DNA from 2 places in the Exiguobacterium sp. s78 genome. Region 2 is predicted to be linked to the other one. Evidence: a T-box and tRNA genes for the amino acid it is inferred to sense, from the RefSeq annotation. Region 2 holds a T-box; the other holds one or more tRNA genes.
What was found. The T-box of region 2 lies ahead of ileS (isoleucine--tRNA ligase). A T-box ahead of a tRNA ligase gene usually reads a tRNA of that ligase, here a tRNA-Ile.
Positions count from the first base shown of each region.

Region 1: it encodes a tRNA-Ile, which carries the amino acid that the T-box ahead of ileS (isoleucine--tRNA ligase) is inferred to sense. The anticodon was not compared.

Region 1 covers NZ_JACSNB010000001.1:1,993,954-2,004,863, forward strand. Annotated here, with positions in the region: gene KNQ18_RS10385 (peptidoglycan D,D-transpeptidase FtsI family protein) at 1-1,947, opposite strand, end outside; gene KNQ18_RS10390 (superoxide dismutase) at 2,083-2,691, opposite strand; gene KNQ18_RS10395 (alpha-amylase) at 2,785-4,245, opposite strand; tRNA gene KNQ18_RS10400 (tRNA-Ile) at 4,361-4,434, opposite strand; tRNA gene KNQ18_RS10405 (tRNA-Met) at 4,446-4,519, opposite strand; gene KNQ18_RS10410 (Na/Pi cotransporter family protein) at 4,647-6,290, opposite strand; gene KNQ18_RS10415 (hypothetical protein) at 6,498-6,983, shown strand; gene ispG (flavodoxin-dependent (E)-4-hydroxy-3-methylbut-2-enyl-diphosphate synthase) at 7,151-8,260, shown strand; gene KNQ18_RS10425 (hypothetical protein) at 8,360-8,929, shown strand; gene KNQ18_RS10430 (GGDEF domain-containing protein) at 9,030-10,109, shown strand; gene KNQ18_RS10435 (GGDEF domain-containing phosphodiesterase) at 10,166-10,910, opposite strand, start outside.
Region 2 covers NZ_JACSNB010000001.1:1,545,536-1,556,445, reverse strand. Annotated here, with positions in the region: gene solA (N-methyl-L-tryptophan oxidase) at 53-1,204, opposite strand; gene KNQ18_RS08125 (methyl-accepting chemotaxis protein) at 1,257-2,720, opposite strand; gene KNQ18_RS08120 (DUF2975 domain-containing protein) at 3,488-3,958, opposite strand; gene KNQ18_RS08115 (DUF2188 domain-containing protein) at 4,105-4,329, shown strand; gene KNQ18_RS08110 (helix-turn-helix transcriptional regulator) at 4,460-4,675, shown strand; gene KNQ18_RS08105 (hypothetical protein) at 4,668-5,051, shown strand; gene KNQ18_RS08100 (hypothetical protein) at 5,169-5,588, shown strand; gene KNQ18_RS08095 (GNAT family N-acetyltransferase) at 5,593-6,141, opposite strand; T-box leader at 6,226-6,471, shown strand; gene ileS (isoleucine--tRNA ligase) at 6,528-9,611, shown strand; gene KNQ18_RS08085 (SMI1/KNR4 family protein) at 9,622-10,107, shown strand; gene KNQ18_RS17305 (GNAT family N-acetyltransferase) at 10,124-10,600, shown strand; gene KNQ18_RS08075 (hypothetical protein) at 10,579-10,830, opposite strand; gene KNQ18_RS08070 (carbon-nitrogen hydrolase family protein) at 10,889-10,910, opposite strand, start outside.

The DNA of each region.
Region 1 (10,910 bases), 450 kb from region 2:
TGGATTATCATACGGTGCCCAGCCAACGAGGTTCGAGTTCAATGAACGAACCGGTTGACCACTTCCGTCACGTAAGGCGATTCCATCGTCACCATAGACACTAACCTGCGCTGTACCTGTTTTCGCAGCTGCATCAATACCGGTTTGTGCGATGATTTTTGCTGTACCACGCTCTCCTTTGACAACGCGATGTAATCCTTCACGAACATGATCAATGTTATCTTGACTGACTTCAATTCGATTCAAATAATTCGTCTTAAAGCTATAATCCACTTGTTTTGTTCCTTTTTCAATCGAATTCGACGCGAGAACTTCTTTTAAGAAGTGCGGCTGAACACGATAGCCACCGTTGGCAAGCGTTGAAATATACTGTGCGACTTGTAGCGGCGTAAAGGCATCATACTGTCCGATGACTCGGTCCATGAGTAGCGTGACACGGTCAGGTGTTCCTTGAACACCTTTTGCTTCGTACGGTAAATCCACACCCGTTGTTACTCCAAGCCCGAACTGACTATAGTAATTCTGCATGATCGCAGCTGCTCCGTCCACACTCGCTCCGGCAATACCGTTACTTGGGTACTTCGCCATCCGCATCGCAATGTTGAACATATAAACGTTTGATGAACGCTCAAGTGCCGTTAAATCCGTGATTGCTCCCATGTTGACGTACGATGCTTTTTTCGTACCCCCGATTGTAATCGGAGCATCATTGATGACTTCGTTTTGACGGATAACGCCCTCCTCGAGCCCCATCGCAACCGTTGCACCTTTGATCGTCGAACCGATTTGAAGCGACGTTAAGACGTTATTGATTGCGACATCCGAAAACTTACCGGTTGCTGGATCCAACTTTTGACCAGACATCGCAAGAATCTCACCTGTCTGTGGATTCATGACGACGGCGTAACCTTCTTTTAGATAACGACTACCCATGCCACGTCCCATTTTAATGGCTTGTTGCATGATTTGGTCGACTTGTTTGTTGTATTCCGCATCCACGGTCAGAACGAGATCTTTACCGGACTCGCCTTCCTCGCGTTTTGGATCACCGACCGGCTCTCCATTGAACGTCTCATACACATCGTATGCGGGTTTCCCGCGCAGTAGATCTTCATACTGTTGTTCAAGGAATGATGTTCCGACACGGTCATTCAAGCTGTAGCCTTTTGCTTTGAACTCCGCTTGTTGTTCTGCTGGAATCTTCGAATACTTCCCGAAGATATTCCGAAGTGTTCCTTCATATGGATAAGAACGCTCGTAGAACGGTTCCACCGATACACCTTTTAAATCTTCTAGATTTTCATCGATGATTGCCATCTCTTTTGCGGAAGCACCGAGTTTGACGAGTTGTGGATCAAGCGCGTAACCGACTTCCATGTTGTGTTTGATCGCAATGACTTCCATTGTTTGATCGTCATAATCAATATCGTCTTTCGTAATCGCATCTAATCGGATTTGATCCTGTTCTGCGATTGATAGTTTACTTTGTGCTTCTGCTGAAGGATATTTCTGTTTGACGGCTTCTTGATAACGACGATCAGACTCTTTCGTGTTCGTCGCGATCCAGAAATCCTTAATATCACGTTCTGTGACTTTCCAATCTTTTTTCGGTAGATCAATGATTGCTGCAAGACGTTGTGCAATCTCAATGCGTTCATCGACTTTCGTCGTTTGTGCTCGACGGTAGACGATTGAGTATTTAGAAATCGTATCAACCAAAAGACGACCATCCCGGTCATAAATCTTTCCGCGTGGCACTTCATATTTTGATGCGATCATTTCTGTTTTTTGAACTTCCCGCGAAATTTTCTCACCATTGACGATTTGCACGACTCCTAAACGGAAAATCAAAATCGCAAACAATAAAAAAACGACGAAGAACATTAAATTCAGACGAAGCGGCAGATGATTACGCCGTCTTCCTCGTACGGTAATTCGTTTAGCCATGGCGTACTCCCCTATCGTTCAAAAGTCATCTTGTTTCATTATATAGAAGGAAACTTTCCATAACAACCTATCCCATCATTTTCCGCATTAAAAAAAGCGTATCGTTCACAATTGAACGATACGCTAGTTTTCACATTACTTCGCGTCAGCGTAAAGCTTCGCTACGTGATCCCAATCAACGACGTTGAAGAACGCATTGATGTAATCAGGACGACGGTTTTGGTAGTTGAGATAGTATGCGTGTTCCCAAACATCAAGACCGAGGATTGGTGTTTTGCCTTCCATGACTGGTGTATCTTGGTTTGGTGTCGAAACGACCGCCAATTTTCCACCGTCAACGATTAACCAAGCCCAACCTGAACCAAAACGAGTTGTTGCTGCTTTTGCGAATGCATCTTTGAATGCATCAAATGATCCGAATGATTCATCGATTGCTGTCGCGAGTTCGCCTGTTGGAGCAGCGCCATCGTTCTTCTTCAACAGTTTCCAGAAGAATGAGTGGTTCCAGTGACCGCCACCGTTGTTACGGACTGCAGTTTGAATGTTTGCTGGGAGAGCATCCAAGTTTTGAAGAAGTTCTTCAAGTGACTTTCCTTCATGTTCTGTACCCTCAAGCGCCGCATTCACGTTCGTGACATACGTGTTGTGGTGTTTCGTGTGGTGAATCTCCATCGTACGAGCATCGATATGTGGCTCAAGCGCATCATAAGCGTAGCCGAGTTCTGGTAATTCAAATTTTGACATGTTCATGTCCCCCTTTGTGCTATTTTCGAAAACTTCAATACCCTTTAAGACTAGCAAAAGAACCTGTGTTGACGCAAGTCAAGACCCTCGGATTTACTCGACTTCTCGTGGAGCAAAAACTGAGACACCACCACCTGGAACTGGGAAGACACCAAATCCTTCATCGTCGATCACAACAGGGTGATCTTGATGATTCGTATAGTCGAACCATTCTTGGCCTGCCCGTTCTTCACCGACGAACATCCGTTTTTCACACATATCGGCATTCGACAATAAGACCGCACAGCCAGAGTTCTCAATTTCCTCAACTCCACGGCGAACCCAACCGACACAATGTGGATCATCGAGATAATCTTCTTGCTCACCATATGCTTTGTGATAACGTGCATAGAGTAATGCATCGATCATTTCTTTTTTCCCTTCTACCGGATGTGGTCCTTGCACTCCATAATAGTCACCGTAGAAGACACATGGGTAACCGTCTTTACGAAGTAAAATCGCCGCGTAAGCATGTTGTTTGAACCAGTCATCCACCCACGACTCAAGTGATTCTCCCGGTTGGGAATCGTGATTGTCGACGAACGTGACGGCATTCGTCGGGTGTGATTCGACAAGGGTATCTGCAAATAACGATGTCATATCAAAGTCCTGTCCCTGCTTCGAAGCTTCATGGAACTTATAATGAAGCGGAACATCGAACAAATCGATCGTATAGTCGACGCTATCGAGGAAATGACGACAATCATCGAGATCTGATTTCCAGAACTCGCCGACCATATAGAAGTCACCTTCACTTTTTTCAATCATCGATTTTGCGAATTCATGAACGAATTCATAATTGATATGTTTGATGGCGTCGAGTCGGAAACCTTGGCAATCAATTGTTTCTTGGAACCAATGTCCCCAGCGGATCATTTCTTCGCGGACTTCCGGATGATTATAATCGATGTTCGCGAACATCAAATAGTCATAGTTTCCGAATTCATCATCGACTTGATCATTCCAATCTTTATTTTTACCGGAAATTTTAAAGACACCCGTCTTTTCTTCACGGGCATCAAAATCCGTTCCATTGAAAAATTCATGTGTCCAGATGAAATCTGAATATTTTCCGTTACGTCCTGGGAATGTAAACTTCGTCCAGGCTTCGATTTCAAACTCTTCTGAAATTTCTTTCGAACGATCTTCCGGATGGACTTCGACGACATTGATCGTCTCAAGTTCATCAGCTGCTGCTTTATGGTTCATGACGACATCAGCGTAAACAGCGATATCGTTCTCACGAGCGACCTGGATCGCTTCGACGAGTTCATCTTTCGTACCGTATTTCGTACGGACCGTTCCTTTTTGATCAAATTCGCCTAAATCATAGACGTCATAGATGCCATATCCTGTATCTTCATCCGATTGACCTTTTGACGCCGGTGGAATCCACACGGACGTGATGCCGGCAGCACGTAATTCAGGCGCCCGCTCTTTCAAGCGTTGCCAGTGCTTCCCATCATTCTCTACATGCCACTCAAAAAACTGCATCATCGTATGGTTACGTTCCATCTCTCTTCGCTCTCCCTTAGTTACTATAGTATGAATATTATTACAATATCTTTACTATTCCCCGGAGGAACAAAAATAAACGCTCCTCGTTTTCAACGAAGAGCGTTCTACTGAATGGACCCTGCAGGGCTCGAACCTGCGACCGGACGGTTATGAGCCGTCAGCTCTAACCAGCTGAGCTAAGGGTCCTTAAGTAATAGTAGCGGCGGAGGGAGTCGAACCCACGACCTCACGGGTATGAACCGTACGCTCTAGCCAGCTGAGCTACACCGCCATGATGTATGTTTCTTACTCTTACTAGATTACGAGATGTGGCGAAACTTGTCAATATGCTATTTCAAAAAAATAAACAGCTGATTTCATTTTTTGAAATCAGCTGTATTAGATAAATCGTATTTCACTTAGTTCGTTAAAGCCGTCCGCTGTTCAAGGACGAGATCCGTGATGTTGACAGCGTGATCGCCAATTCGTTCGAGGTTCGACAAGAGATCGACGAAGATCATCCCTGCTTGTCCCGTACATTCGCCAGCGTTAACACGAAGGACGTGATGCTTACGGAATGACCGTTCGAGTGCATCGAGTTTGCCTTCGAGCTCCAGAACCTTGCGAGCTCGTGTGACATCATCCTCTTCGACAGCACGAACGGCACAATCGACGATTTCTTGTGTCAAGGCGTACATGTCATCAAGCTCTTGCTTCGCTGATGATGTGAACTGAATCCGGTTGACGATTTGGAAGTCAACCAATTCGACGATGTTTTCGACGTGGTCACCAATCCGTTCAAAATCATTGACGGCATGCATCAGTAACGAGTGCTCATTTGATTCACGCTCTGATAAATCATGTGCCGCTACTTTAACGAGATAACTCGTGACTTCTGTATTTAAATGGTTGATCGCATATTCAATCTGTTGTGATTCCGATACATCTTTCTTATCATGCGATTGCGTGTAACGGTGTGCTTTTGCAAGTGCGTCTTTCGAGAATTCTCCCATTCGCAATACTTCGAGCTTCGCTTGGTTTAATGCCAGTGCCGAAGATTGGTTCAAGATGTTTTGATCCAGATGACGCGGTTTTGAATCAATCGTCGTATCCGTACCCGGTACGATTTTTTGTACAAGCCATGCGATTTGCGCAATGAACCAACATTGAATCAACGTATTGACGACATTGAATGTCCCGTGTGCAAAGGCGATTTGCATTTTTGGACCTAAATCAAGCGCGCCTGTGATCCAAGTAATGAAGCTTGAGAAGATTGGTAATGCAATCAGGAACAATGCTGTTCCGATGATATTGAAGATGACGTGTGCTGCTGCTGTCCGTTTAGCTGCAATCGACGCACCAAGTGCTGCAAGTACTGCCGTAATCGTCGTTCCGATGTTATCACCGAACAAGACCGGAAGTGCCGCTTTGATATCGATCATGCCACCAGCGTACAACTCTTGTAAGATACCGATCGTTGCTGACGATGACTGGACAAGAACGGTAAAGATCGTTCCGACGAATACACCAAGCAATGGATTATCCGACATCGATACCGTCAACTCCCGGAACCAGACGCTTGACTCGAGTGGAGCCATTCCGTCGCCCATCAATGTCAAACCATAGAACAATGCACCGAAGCCGAAGAAAATCTGTCCGATGTATTGAACCCGTTCTTTATTGAAGAAGAAGATCAAGAAAGCACCAATTGCGATCGCTGGAAGCGCGGCTTCCTTGACGTTAAAGCCGATGATGAAGGCAGTAATCGTTGTTCCGATGTTAGCCCCCATGACGACTCCGATCGCCTGTCGTAAATTCATCAGACCTGCACTAACGAGTCCGACGACGATGACGGTCGTCCCTGACGACGACTGTATCAAAATCGTGACGACGATACCTGCTAGGATACCTAACAATGGATTTGTCGTATATTTATCAAGGATATAACGTAATCGGTCTCCTGCTGTTTTTTGGAGCCCATCTCCCATATACTTAATACCGAATAGGAAAATCCCGAGTCCACCGATGAAGGTGAAAATCATTTCCTGCAAATCATAGTTCATCTTGCCAGCTCCTTTATTTCATGTGGATTGATGTGTTTGTAAAGTTTATTTTCTCAACTTCCCCATTATGTAAAGGTCCGGTGAACTTGTAAATAGTTTTTGCGACATCCGTTTGTTAAGGTTTTATTAATCTGTACCATTACACAAAAACCCTTTATTACTAATCAAAATTAAACAATTAAAATCTGTTTTAAAACAGTAGAAAGAGTGATTCACTTGTCATTTTTACGTCAACTGATTAATTACTTACAAACTTCCTTAATTCCAAATCGTCTGTTTTTACGTCTTCGTTTGGCAGATGTTTCCCTTTATTTTTGTGGATTAGCTTGGATTTCACTTTGGACGACGATCATTGATTCCTTCTTTTTACAAAAAAGCATCCCGATCGTTGCCTGGTTCATCCTTCATTTCATCTTTATCGCAATCGCTGTATTACTTTACGTGTTGTTCATGGCGTATCTAACGAAGGGATTCGTTCGATTGTTACTTCCCCGTCCGTGGGCATATCGCCAAACGTTTCCTTATACGGTTGCAACGAATCTCTGGTCTTTCCCACTCGGTATGCTTCTATACCAACTCGATTACCCTCGCTTCGGAATCGGGATACTCGTAATCGGACACTTCGTCTACACATTAGTACCATTATGGATTGCCCGTTCCTCAAAGCCACGCGCTTCACGTAAACCTCAATGAGTATTAAAATCAGGCGTCCGACGGATTGACGGACGCCCTTCTTTCATTAAACAATTGTAAATGTTCAATTTTCGTTCTTGTTTCTCGATTTTTAGGGAATAGTTCGATATGATAGAAAAGGTAAACATAAACAATATGGCGGTATGCCACAAAAGGAGATTTTCGATATGCCGAAAATGGTCCATCGCTCTAAGACTCGTCCCGTTCGTGTAGGGGACCTTGTCATTGGTGGAAATAATGAAGTCATCATCCAAAGTATGACGACAACTAAAACACACGACGTCGAAGCGACAGTCGCTGAAATCCTACGTCTTGAAGAAGCTGGTTGCCAAATCGTCCGCGTCGCTTGTCCGGAAGAACGTGATGCGCTCGCACTTGCAGAAATCAAAAGCCGAATCAACATTCCGCTTGTCGTAGACATCCACTTCAACTATAAACTTGCGCTTATGGCAATCGAAGCTGGCGTCGATAAAATCCGGATCAACCCGGGTAACATCGGTCGTCGCGAAAAGGTAGAAGCCGTCGTTACAGCAGCAAAAGCGAAAAACATTCCGATTCGTATCGGAGTAAACGCTGGTTCACTTGAAAAGCATATTCTTGAAAAATATGGCTATCCAACTGCTCGTGGTATGGTCGAAAGTGCTTTGCACCACATTAAGATCCTCGAAGATCTCGACTTCCATGACATCATCGTCTCGCTTAAAGCATCAGACGTACAGTTGGCGCTTGAAGCGTATCAACTCGCTTCTGAATCGTTCGACTACCCACTTCACGTCGGGATTACGGAATCCGGTCCACTTCGTTCTGGTTCATTAAAATCAGCAGCTGGACTTGGCGCGATTTTGTCACGCGGAATCGGAAACACAGTTCGTGTATCTCTCTCAGCGGACCCTGTCGAAGAAGTAAAGGTTGCAAAAGAAGTCTTGAAGTCATTCGGTCTCGCAGCGAACGCGGCGACATTGATCTCATGTCCTACATGTGGTCGGATCGAAATCGATTTGATGTCGATTGCCGCAGAAATCGAAGACTATATCGAAAACATCCAAGCGAACATCAAAGTCGCGGTTCTCGGATGTGCGGTCAATGGCCCTGGTGAAGCACGTGAAGCTGATATCGGTATCGCTGGTGCACGCAACGAAGGATTGTTGTTCCGTCACGGAGAAATCATCCGTAAAGTACCGGAAGCAACGATGGTCGAAGAATTGAAAAAAGAGATTGATGCGATCGTTCTCGAAAAACAGGCTGAAAAAGAAGCCGAAAAAGCAAACCACGCATAAGTTGAAGACTCCTCGCTCGCGAGGAGTCTTTTTTCGTATCTCGATTTCGACTATGTTATACTAAGTGAAGAAAAATTTTTAGAACGTGGGTGACTGTAAATGAAAATTGGAATCGACATCGATGGAACAATCACACATCCATCCTCTTGCTTCACTTACATGAATAAATATCTCGGAACGTCGATTGACTTCAATCAGGCTTCAGAGTATGAATTGCATACGTATACCGATATGAATCAAATCGAATTTTGGGACTACATGGTGAACTCTGGTCACGAGACAGGCATTTATCGTGAATCCATCCCTCAAGAACATGTTCGCCACCACTTATGGAATTTGCGGAAGCAATATGATCTCCATTACGTGACAGCACGATCAGAGCTCGTTCGTCCCGTAACAGAAGAGTGGATCAAACAACACGAACTTCCTCTTGATTCCTTGATCATGACGGGATCACACGACAAAGTACAAGTCGTCCGTGATTTATCACTCGATTTATTCATGGAAGATCGATTAGAGAATGCTGTGCAGATCGCAGAAGACACATCCATTCCTGTAATCTTGTTCGACGCACCTTATAACCGTAAAGCCGTACCGAATAATGTCATTCGTGTCGCTTCATGGAATGAGGCCGTTTTAGAGATTCAAAAATTTGCACCGATTCGTTAAAACAGCCGATTAGGCTGTTTTTTCCATTTTTATGTCATTACATGACTTGATATCGTACAATGACTATAGATTGAAACTTTGATATAGGAAGGGCTTCATGATGCTTGCGACAGTGAATATCTTTTTTATTAATATCTGTATTATTTTTCTCGTTTCTACGTTCACTTTTTATCTACTTCGTGATCGTTTGCCAATTCAACCTGACTCAAAAATATCAACTCGTCTCTATTTCGGACTTTCCAATGGTATAACCGGCATTCTACTTATGCATAATGCAATCGATTTAAATGGAGCACTGATTGATTTACGATTATTACCTCTCGCTTTATCTGCCTTGTTTGGCGGTAATGTCAGTATTGCCGTGACAGGACTGATGCTCTTGATTTATCGATTCGTGATTGATAATGGTGATTCACTAAATGCTCTGTTTAGTTCCGTTATCACACTACTTGGATTTTTAGTACTTTCTTTTATTTGTCGTCGATTCATCAAACGACAAGGGTACTTCTTTTCTGCCATCGTCACGGTCGGTTCGCTACTTGTACTCTCGCGATTAATTATGAGTAACTCCCCGGCGGATGCCTGGGGAACGATTTATATTCCGTATTTCATTTTAACGATTGGCGGAGCTCTTTTGTTTTATCGCTTATCTTCGCTCCTTCAGCAGCATTTTGTTCTTTATTCCTATCAATCCTACCTTGCTTCGACCGATCAATTGACGCGACTCGCGAATCGCCATGTCATTTTAGAAAAAGTCACGACGCTCGAAAAGAGTAAGGCTTCCTGGGGTGTCATCTTGTTTGACTTGGATCACTTCAAGAATGTGAACGATACACATGGTCACGCTATCGGAGACGCTGTCTTGCGTCACTTTTCGATTTTATTGAACGAGCATTGTCCGGCACCAGTGACAGTTGGTCGATACGGTGGTGAAGAATTCATCGTCATCGTTCCAGACATTGAACTGCATCCTCCTGTCGTCCTAGCTGAAACAATCGTAACCGCCGTTCAGCAAACACCGTTCGTCATGCAAGATCATGCCGTATCCATTACGGTGTCCGCAGGAATTGCTTACGCTCATCAACAACCAGCTGAAACAGTATTCAAGCAAGCGGATAGCGCTTTGTACGAAGCAAAAGCGCAAGGACGAAATCAGTATCGCCTGTATCAATCGGAATGAATACTAAAAAAGCCACTTCTCCTCCGAGCGATTCGGACTGAAGTGGCTTTTGTTGGTCAACGGACCGTTCCTTCATTCGTTTTTTGCAGTAGACATATGATTTCTTCAAGTGGTACCGGTTTAGCAAAGAAATAACCTTGGAATAGACGAATGCCGATTTCCTTAGCAATGCGTACTTCTTCTCCCGTCTCAACTCCTTCGACGATACATTCGACATGCATCGACTGGCTCAATTGAAAAATAGACTCGAGGATGGATTGTCGTTTCTCCGATTCACCGATTTGTTCGATGAATTGCTTCGGAATCTTCAATTGACGTAACGGTAACAAACGCTCGAGAACATGATAGGATGCATGACCGGTTCCGAAATCATCAAGTGACAATGGGAAATCGAGCGTTTTGATTCGTTTGAGCGCTCGATGAATCGATTGACTTTCAAAATCAAGTGACTGACTCTCTGTGATTTCAATTTTAATCTGTTGTGGTTTTAAGGCATACTTCAGTAGCGTTCGTTCGATGAACGGCATAAACGATTCACTCGTCAACTGGCGCGGTGATACGTTGACAGACAATGTAAACTCGTCTGGAACAAGATCGACCAATGCTTTGCGTGTCTTACAGCTTTCCTCAAAAATCCATTCTCCTAGACGAATGATCAAATCACTTTTTTCAGCAATCGGAATGAACACGGATGGTCGATCAGCTCCCTGTAACGGGGTCTTCCATCGAACTAATGCCTCAAGACCAATGAATTGCTCTGATTGAACATCGTATTGTAATTGATAAACCAGATGAAAATCC
Region 2 (10,910 bases):
ACAGAAGACCGACAACGATTTTTCGTTGCCGGTCTTTATCGTTTCATAAGCCTTATTTCGCAAAACGTTTAATCGCGAACGGTCCGATCGGTTCAGTCGTCGATCGTTGCATGATCAATTCACTGAGTACTTTTCCGACTAAGCTGCTGAACTTGAACCCGTGACCGGAGAAGCCGGCGGCGATCGCGATGTGCGGATAGTCCGGATGCAAATCGATGATGAAGTCCTCATCTGGCGTCATCGTATAGAGACACGTTTTGCCGTGAGCTAAAGTATCGATTGAGGGCATGAACGTATTCGTGAACTGTCGTAAATCAGCCAGATCACCCGTCTCTTGACCGAATGGACGGCGTGGTTGATTCGGATCAACGGGAATCCCACCGTCGTGGCGTCCGATTTTCAGGCCGGTTTGAGCGATGCTTGGAAAACCGTAATAATAACCGGCGGGTGTATCAAAGGCGAAGGCAGGGAACACCGCGTCGTTAAATACCTCTTCCGCTGCTTCGAACCAGGCGAACGTCTTGCGGACCGGTCGCAGCGGTAAGGAGAGTCCAGTCTGTTCCAGTAACGGACCAGACCAGGCACCAGCTGCGACGATCAACGCGTCAGCCGAATAGGTGTCTGATCCGACGGTCACGTCAACGCCAGTGGCGTGGGCAGTGAGCGTCGTCACTTTCGCATTCGTCCGAATGTCGACGCCGTTCGCGACAGCAAGATCGCGATACGCTTCAATACAATCCTCGCACTTCAATACACCAGACGTCGGTTCAAAACAGCAGATATAATCGTTGGGCATCGTTAAGCCGGACCAGCGGGTTCTAACTTCCTCAGCCGTCAGGACCTCGAGCGGCAAATCGTATTGCGCTGCACTCCTGATGATCGTTTGCATCGAACGGGACGAACGGTGACCAGCGTTTAAGACTCCCGTGTTCAGGAATAGACTTCGGCCGCTGATCTGTTCTAACTCATACCATAAGCGTTGCGCGGCTAATGCCAGTGGTACGTAGGCTTCACCTTCACCGTAGGCATGGCGAATGATCCGAGTCTCCCCGTGATGGCTCGCCTGATCATGCGGTGGATTGTGGGCATCTAACAATAGGATTTTTTGATCGGTTCGTGAAAGATAGTAGCCGGCTGCCATCCCCATGGAACCGGCACCGACGATGATGACATCATAATGGGACATCTGGTTCGACTCCTTCATATGTAAGTTCACACCAGTATAGAGTGAGAACCTAGAAATGACAAATGAAAGATTAAATCTCGAAGCGACGGGCTTCTTGTTCTAAGTGTTCCGTTCGTGTGTTTAAATCACCGACAAGTGTATGCAACGTCGTGATCGTCGCGATCATCTGTTCAGATGCAGCGGCGACTTCCTCGTTACTTGCCGTATGTTCTTCCGCGACAGCGGCAATTTCCGTCAAGGCATTACGAATGAACCGTTCTGCCTGCAAGACGTCTTCCATCTGTTGGGTCATCTGCTGTGTTGCTGACGAGACGTGCGTGACTTGATCCGTCAACCGTTCGAACGTCGTATCTGTATCGAGAACGATCTGTTCACCGGCTGCAGTTGCTTCGACCGTCGTCTTGAAGCTATGTTGCATCTGCTGCGCACTGGCTTCAATCGACGTGACGATTGTTGCGATCTCACTGACACTGCTAGCGACGTGGCTTGAGAGATTCTTGACCTCGGTCGCGACGACAGCGAATCCTTTTCCTTGTTCACCAGCTCGTGCCGCTTCAATCGCGGCATTAAGGGCGAGTAGATTCGTCTGTTCGGAGATACCGCGGATGATACCGACGAGCGTTTGGATATCCGATGATTGCTGTTTCAGTAAATCAATCTGTTCAGCAGACTGCGTGACGTGCTGATGAATGTGGCGCATCTGTTCGACAGAAGCGGACATTTGATCCCGTCCGACTCGTGTCAGTGTTGCCATCTGCTCCGTCGTTCCTTGAATTTCGACACCAGACTGATTCGTCGTCTCGATCAATGCTGCGAACCGATTCATCTCGTCATTCAACGAAAGCGTGACTTGCGTCTGACTTTCTGTTCCGGTCGCGATTTCCGACATCGTATGAGCGATTTGTTCGGAACCGTCGAGTACTTCTGATGTACTTTGATCAATCGATTGACTCGTTGTCGAGACGAGAGTGGCTGTCTGTTTGATATCAACGATCATCGTCCGTAACATCTCGTTCATATCACGAATCGAGATCGCAAGCGCATAGATTTCGTCTCTCGAAGCAATCGTCAAATCGGTCAACGTCTGTTTTGCCTGATCCAGTCGTCCCTCGGCAATCAAGGCAGCGACTTTCTGTAACGTCTCGAGCGGACGTAATTTTCGACCGAGTACGATGTAGAGCAAGACGAGTGTGATCGTTAACAGAAGAAGTAAAAGTCCAATGAAAATCGGTGCATTTTGTTTTAATATTTCTGTTGTGAGGGCATCGATTTCTTTCGCAGCGATGTCGACGCCAAGAATTCCGATGATTTGACCAGACGCATCCTTTAACGGAACGTAGACACTCATATACTGTCCATATACAGGATCATCAATGATGTCCGTCGCGTGTGCTCCACCATTTAATACGTCCTTCATATCAGCGACTTTTGCGCCACTCGCCGGTTCATTAATCTTTGCGGCATCTTTCTTCGGAAGACCGTCAATCAGCAAACGAACCTTGTTTTGGTCGATGCGTGCTGTGTATGTATACAAGAGTCAGTTTTGTTTACGTAAGGTATCAAGTTGATTCCGTAGGGTTTCATACTGCTCGGACGCGACAGGCGATTGTAGGAATTCGCTATAAGCCACTGTGTCGAATGTTTTGCTGATGCGAAGCGCGTCCTTTTCGGCGGTCGCTTTCAGCGTTGAGACTGCAGTTTGTTTTGTATTGAAGTATAAGGCCAGACTACTAAAAACAAAAAAGGCAATCAAAATCAAACTAATCATTACTAAAAGACGTGTTCGGATGGAATGGTTCTTGGTTGTGTTTTTCACATGCAACCGTCCTTTCAACTCATATTTTCTATCTGTAATTCATTTATCGGTCGTTAAAATACATATTAAACAGGACCTTTTGACGATTTTTTTATAAAAGGTCGTAAGAAAAACCGTTTTTTCTTAAAAAAGGATTTATTAAGAATGATTCAGGGCACATAGTAGATAGAAAAAAAATACAAGTTGAGGGAAGAGGGATTGAGATGGAAAGTGAAGTCGATCATCGAATCGAGGCAAGACATGTATATGAAAATGAATTACGAAGACACGCGGTCAGCACAAAAAAAACCACATTTCGATTGATGACATGTCTACGTTGCCAATCGAAGATTCTGTTGAAACAGGGACATCAGGATAGCCATCAATGTGACGCGAACTAAAAAATCCCGCTCTTAGGAGCGAGATTGAACAAAGTGTATAGGTAGGAAAAGCAACGGCTAGAATGACAAAAACAATCATGAGCACTTGTTTTTCGGTCGTTCACGTTAGGATTTCATAGGCAACACATAGCGTAATAATAATTGTTGGATACAGGCAAGTAGCGTTCCGATTGTCAACGGAGCAAGAATCAAACCGATTCCGATGATAATCAGACCAGGCGCGTCGTCAATCTGACCAATATAGAAAAAGACAGGAAAGAGACATGCCGTTAAAATGGCGACGATATAAAAAGACAATTTCATCGATTGAATGGAAGCTGTGATGAGCGGAAAAGCCGGAGGAGCCATCGACATATATCGAAGGATGCGGAGCGCATGGAATAAAATCAAAAGAGTCGGGAAGAAGATAAGGTATGCGGTCAATAGAACACTGTAGCCAGGTCGCTCGAGTAACAAGTTTTTCGTGATACCATGCCAGACAAGTGGGATACCAAGACCAGCTAAACCGAACAGACTGAAGATGATACCGAAGACGATAAAGCGTAAAAACCGAACTTGCCAGACGAAATGATTCACGATATCAACTCCTTTCGAGGCAACAAACGTTTCTTTTAGTATACTGCATCTCCCGAAAGGCTAGTAGAAAATTCAAGTGAAGAGGCAACCGCACTTTAAAATAGTGTCATGAAGATGAAATAGATTAAGGAAATGGAGGTCACGTGATGAAACGAGAGCAACATGTCACGCCGCATCCAAAAGGTGGCTATCAAGTGAAAGCTGCCGGTGCGACTCGAGCAACCAAACGATTCGCTACACAGAAAGAAGCGATTGCAGAAGGGCGTCGCATTGCGAAAAGTCAGAAGACAGAGCTCGTCATTCATAACAAAGAAGGGCAGATTCGCGAAAAAGATTCCTACGGACACGATCCATTTCCACCACGAGGTTGAGCTATCATATACGACACGTTCTGAGCATCAGAACGTGTTTTTTAATGATCCTCATGTCAAATGTTTTTGACATGAGGATGGAAGTTCATTACAGTAGAGATGTAAAAAGAATTTGACACGTCGTGGAGGTATGAACGTGAGAAACCACATCAAGGAGCGACGTCTAGCGGCAAAATTATCGCAACAAGAACTGGCTGACCGTTGTCAGGTCAGTCGGCAGACGATCAATGCGATTGAAAACAACAAGTATGATCCGACTTTACAATTAGCGTTTAATATCGCCAAAGTCTTGCAGACACAAGTCGATCATCTGTTCATTTCAGAACAGGAGGAATGGGATGTCTAAGAAAAAAACGGTTTTATTTTTAGTGACGCTCGTGATAGTGGCGAGTCTTACCATCATTAGTATGATCATCGAAAACAACGTAACGTTCTTCTCGATTGTTCAATTGGCGATTTTGTTGATCATGTTCTTCTCGTATTTTACGTGGGCGCGTTCAGGAGAAGACAGTCGACCGACACCGAATGATGAACTTGGAGAAAAGATTACGACGGAGAGTGGGCTCGTTAGCTACAAAATTCTGATCGTCCTGATTTTTGGATTTATTTGTCTCGATTACTTTTTACATGGATCAACGAATCTGTTATTGATCGTCTTGTTCGCGATCGGACTGACACTGTTGCCGATCATTGAATTCCTAAAGGCACGATCCTATCGATGAAAAGAAATGGCAGTCGATCTTCTGCAACGGATGTTAGATACATTACTGGGAGAGACGACTCGGGTAATAGTGCAAGTGCCAATTAACAGCGATTTTTTATGGAGGAAGGGAATCACCGTGACGGAATTAGAGTACCGATTAAGGAAACATATTGCCGAGATGGATTTCGAGAAAGCAGCGAAATTATTTTTAGAGTTAACAAAAGAAGAGCAATCCAACATGATCCTGAGTGCAGGGTTTGATACGTTTCATCTCACGATATATGCCTTTATGAATTATTTACTCCAACACCATGAATCAAGCGAGATACATGATTTGACGTCTTCATTGATGTTACATCCACTTTGCCATCTCGAGGGAGCTTGCGTAATCGCTTTATTCCATGCAAAAAAAGCAGTCGAATTAGATCCTGATAACATCGAATGGTATATCAATTTATTGATGTTTGAAAAGCATCCCGATGCCTGGTTTGCGCAAACAGAAGTAGAAGAAGTCTACCGACGGATCAAAAAGTTAGAGTCGAAGAACCTAAAGTGAGATTTTAGACAGACCAATCACTCTGCAAAATCGAGTACATATACAGATCGTCAAACTGACCACGTGTTTTCTCATATTGACGAAGCAACCCTTCGCGTTGAAAACCAAGCCGTTCAAGCAATCGTTGTGAAGCGGAATTCTCTGGTAAGACGAGTGCTTCAATACGATTTAAAGAGAGCTCTTCAAACCCATATGTGATGACTGCAAGCGCTGCTTCCTTCGCGATGCCTTGTCCCTGATAGGCAGAATTCAACTCAAACCCGAGTTCTGCCCGCTGATGACGTGTTGCTTGATTCAAGAAACCGCAACTGCCGATGATGACATCGTCTTCTTGCAACGCAATCCCGAACCGGATACCCGAGCCTTCGCGACGAATCGAGGCGTACCAGTCAATCTCTTCAAGCGCGTCTGCTTCTGATTGGAACGGAGCGAGCCCCATCTGTTTGACGACGTGTTCGTCTGATAAATAGGCGAGGACACTTGTAGCATCTTCGGGTAACACTTCGCGTAAGACGAGACGGTTCGTTTTAAGCGTTGGGAAAGTATGTAACATTCAAAAATCTCCTTTGCAAGAAAATGTAAAAAGCTGTTGTGCAGTCTTTAAGTCATATGGTAAGATTCTCCACAACAAGAGCATATCATTTCGTTGACGAGAAAGAGTAATGATTGTCCCTCTGCCCTACAGAAAACCGGGATTGCTGAGAACCGGTAGCCAGATCAATCATGAAGATCCTCTCTGAGAAGTCACGCTGAACCATTCAGTAAGCGTGACCGGGTGTCCACCGTTACATGGAATGCACATGATAGTGTGCAACTAAGTGCTGTCGAGAATAAGCATTCTCGGCGGAATATGGGTGGTATCGCGGTGAAGTCCGTCCCTGACAAAGGGGGCGGACTTTTTTGTATTCTCTTAGTTACCGACAAAGGAGCGAACAAGAGATGACGTCACAAAACCAAGCAGAAACCGTACAACAACGCGAAGCGCGTGTCCGAAACAGATGGAAACAAGATCAGGTCTTCGCACGATCGATCGAGCAACGCACGGAAGCGGAATTCGTATTCTACGAAGGACCGCCGACTGCGAACGGTTTACCCCACGTCGGTCATGCACTCGGACGAACCGTCAAGGATACCGTCGCCCGCTATAAGACGATGCAAGGATTCCGGGTCGAACGAAAAGCCGGCTGGGATACACATGGACTACCGGTCGAACTCGGGGTCGAGAAACAACTCGGCATCTCCGGCAAACAAGCGATCGAAGACTATGGTGTTGAAGCATTCATCGCACGCTGTAAGGAAAGTGTCTTCTCCTATGAAACACAGTGGCGTTCCTTCACGGAAAAACTCGGCTACTGGGTCGACATGGATGACCCTTACGTGACGATGGAGGACGAGTATATCGAAAGCGTCTGGCACATCCTCGGGACGATCCATGACAAAGGCTGGTTGACGAAGGGACATCGTGTATCACCGTATTGTCCGAGCTGTCAGACGTCACTTAGTTCCCATGAAGTCGCGCAAGGCTATCAGGACGTGACGGACTTATCGGCGACGGTCAAACTCCCGATCGTCGGCATGGAGCAGACGTTTCTACTTGCATGGACGACGACACCGTGGACGTTACCGGCAAACGTCGCGGTGGCGGTTCATCCGGAATTGACGTATGTCACGGTAGCGTTTGAAGGAGAGCAATTCATTGTCGCAAAAGCGTTAGTCGCTGAACTGTTCTCAGAATCCGTCGAGGTCGTATCCGAACAGCTCGGTGCGGAACTCGTCGGCTTGTGTTATGAACCACCGTTTGATTTCGTGACGCCAGAGAACGGTCACACGGTCGTCGGGGCGTCCTTCGTCCAAGCGACGAGCGGAACCGGACTTGTCCATCTTGCTCCAGCGTACGGGGAAGAAGATTACCGGGTCGTCCGGGAAAACGGTCTGTCATTCGTTAATGTCGTCGATGCTGCTGGATGTTACACGGACGCCGTTCCACCACTCGTTGGTCGATTCGTCAAGGAGTCAGACGTCGCGATCATCCAGCTGCTCGCTGAACGGGGACGCTTGTTTGCGAAAAAACGCTATACGCACAGCTATCCGCATTGTTGGCGATGTGACTCGCCACTGCTCTATTACGCACAAGACAACTGGTTCATCGAGACGACGGCCGTCAAGGAACAACTCCTTGCGAACAATGCGTCTGTGACGTGGTATCCCGATCACGTCAAGGAAGGGCGGTTCGGGAAGTTCCTTGAGCAACTCGTCGACTGGAACATCAGTCGCAATCGCTACTGGGGCACCCCACTGAACGTCTGGGAGTGTGAAGCGTGTGATACGACGTTCGTTCCGAAAAACAAGGCTGAGTTGTTGCACCGGACGACGACATCGACGGAATCCGTCGAGTTGCATAAACCATACGTCGATGCGTTATCGGTCTCGTGTCCGACGTGTCAGGGAGTGATGCACCGGACACCAGAAGTCATCGATGTCTGGTTTGATAGCGGAGCGATGCCGTTCGCGCAACAGCATTATCCGTCACGGACGCAGACGCTTAACCGCTATCCAGCCGATGTCGTCATCGAAGGCATCGATCAGACGCGGGGCTGGTTCTACAGCTTGCAAGCGATCTCGACACTCTTCACGGGACAGCCTGCTTATAAGCGCGTCCTCGCACTCGGGCACGTCCTCGATGAGAACGGGCAGAAGATGTCGAAGAGTCGTGGAAATGCCCTCGACCCGGTGGCTTTAATCGAAGCATATGGTTCTGATAGCTTACGCTGGGCGCTACTCGTCGACAGCAGTCCGTGGAGTGCGAAACGGTTTGCTGAGCGGATCGTCCAAGAAGCAAAATCAAAACTAGTCGATACACTGGATCATGCCGTCCAGTTCTATCTGACGTATGCCAAGCTAGACGGATTTGATGGCTCACGTCCGCAAAAACGGACGCGTCTCGACGAATGGTTGCTCTCGCGTGTCCATCAGACGACGCAAGACGTGACGGATGCGATGGACGATTATCAATTGACTCAAGCAGCACGGAGTCTTGCGCAACTCGTCGATGAGATCAGTAACTGGTACATCCGCCGTTCTCGGGAACGTTTCTGGCAAGCTGACTGGTCGCAAGAGAAACAAGCCGCGTACAAGACGCTTCACTTCGCACTTTCGACGACGGCACGACTACTCGCTCCGTTCACGCCGTACCTTGCTGATGATGTCTATCAGCGATTAACAGGAATGAGCGTACATGTAGCGGATTATCCGGTTGCCGATCAATCGATGCTCCGACCTGATCTGGAATACGAAATGGCACAGGTTGTCTCTGTCGTCGAGTTAGGACGACAAGTACGTAATACGCACGCTTTAAAAGTCAAACAACCGCTTGCTAGCTTAGGCGTCCAATCGAGTGAAACCTTTTCGTGGTCGGACTATACGGCAATCATCCAAGAGGAACTGAATGTAAAAGACGTCCAAATCGTTCCGACGACGCAAGCGACGACACGGTTCCGTCTTAAACTGAACTTCCGCGCAGCCGGAGCGAAATTCGCACAGCAAGCGAACGCGATCCACCAATGGCTACAACAATTGTCTGCACAGGAGACTTCCGACTTGCTTGAGACAGGAAGATTAATCTACCGGACCACATCAGGCGATGAAGTCGAGGTGCGTCAAGCGGACGTCATCGTCGAACCAATCGTCAAGACGGGTTTTGCTGCTGCGACGAATGGTGGACTCACCGTGACGCTCGATACGCGGATCACGGAAGCACTGGAGCAGGAACGCTGGATGCGGGAGCTCGTCCGCTATATCCAGTCGGAACGAAAGGCAAAAGCGTTATCGCGGGACGCCCGAATCGATCTCGTCTTATCGGTCGATACGACGTTCCAACCAATCGTCGAGACCTTTGAGCCTTTGTTATTCAAACACCTTGCTTTATCCTCCGTGCGAACTGAACCGCTACAGGGAGCAGGGGATGTTCAGCTAGGCGGACACGATGTCGGTGTCTCGTTCACACCAACGAAAGAATATTGTTAAGGAGAAGAGCATGATTGCATTAGAAGCATTAAAAGGTCGACTCGTCGACGGTTTGTTAGAGGTCCAAAAAGAAGAAGGATATGTTGCCCGAGAACGTTTCATCTTTAACCGAGGGGCGACGGACGAACAGCTCGCGCTGTTACCTGCGTGGACGGCAGACGACTATCAGGCGTTCTTGCGTCAACATAACGGGGCGAAGCTGTTTCAGCACGAAACGTTATCCTACAACGATGGATTCGAACTCTTTTCGATCGAGGATTGCCTGACGTATAGCGAGATTTGGGAATGTCCCGAAAACTTCTTAGCGATTGGCGCAGGACCAGACGGGGAGTGGATCGTCTACGAGATGAATCGCCCGGCAGGATATCGGATCTGGAGTGGGGAATTTCTTAATTTCGAGGAATGGGAAGAAGACGCAATGCCGTTTGGCTTCGAGCGATGGCTCGACTACTTGATCGTCGCGCAAGGCACGCAATTTTGGGAATGGTTCCGGTAAGAGAGGAAGAGGTTCAGTGGATATTCAATTAAAGGTAGCGTCTCTTACAGACGCTCCGAAGCTTCACACGCTTCAACTCGAGGCGTTTTCAGAGACGCTCGAGCGGTATCAGGATTTTGCAACGAATCCGGCGAACGAATCGATCGATCGTGTCATTCACCGGATCACACATCCGAGTAGTACGTTTCATCAAATCATCGTCGACGATGTCGTCGTCGGCGGGATTTGTGTCGTTGCGAAAGCAGCGAGGCGCTACGCGATCAGTCCGATGTTCTTAGATCCAGCCCGTCATGGTGAAGGGATCGCCCAACGCGCATTACAGCTCGTTGAAGCAGCTTATCCGACTGCAACGACATGGGAACTGCGGACGATTCGTGAAGAGACACGTAACTGTTATTTCTATGAGAAGATGGGCTATCGATTGACCGGTGTCAGTCAACCGCTCAACGAACGGGCGACACTTGTTTCTTATCAAAAATCGGTTTCGGCATGAGCGGGTTTTTTCGGAAGGAAGAACCACCACAGATTAGTCAAAAGAGCGGCAAGAACGGCAAAATTAAACAGATAAAGGCAAAAGAAGAAGACGAACTCGCCGATGTCCTCAAGGTTAGCTAACGGATTATCGACCAGGTATGATTCGTGACTAACGCCGAAGATGAACAAAGGAAAGAAGACATAGAAGTATCGTTTCCAAAAGAATGACGCACGACCTGTTTGAGACATAAGAGCACCTCCTGAAGGAATGGCACGCTTCTTCCAGTCAGAAGAAGCGTGTGTTCGTTTACGATAAAGAGGGTGTACCG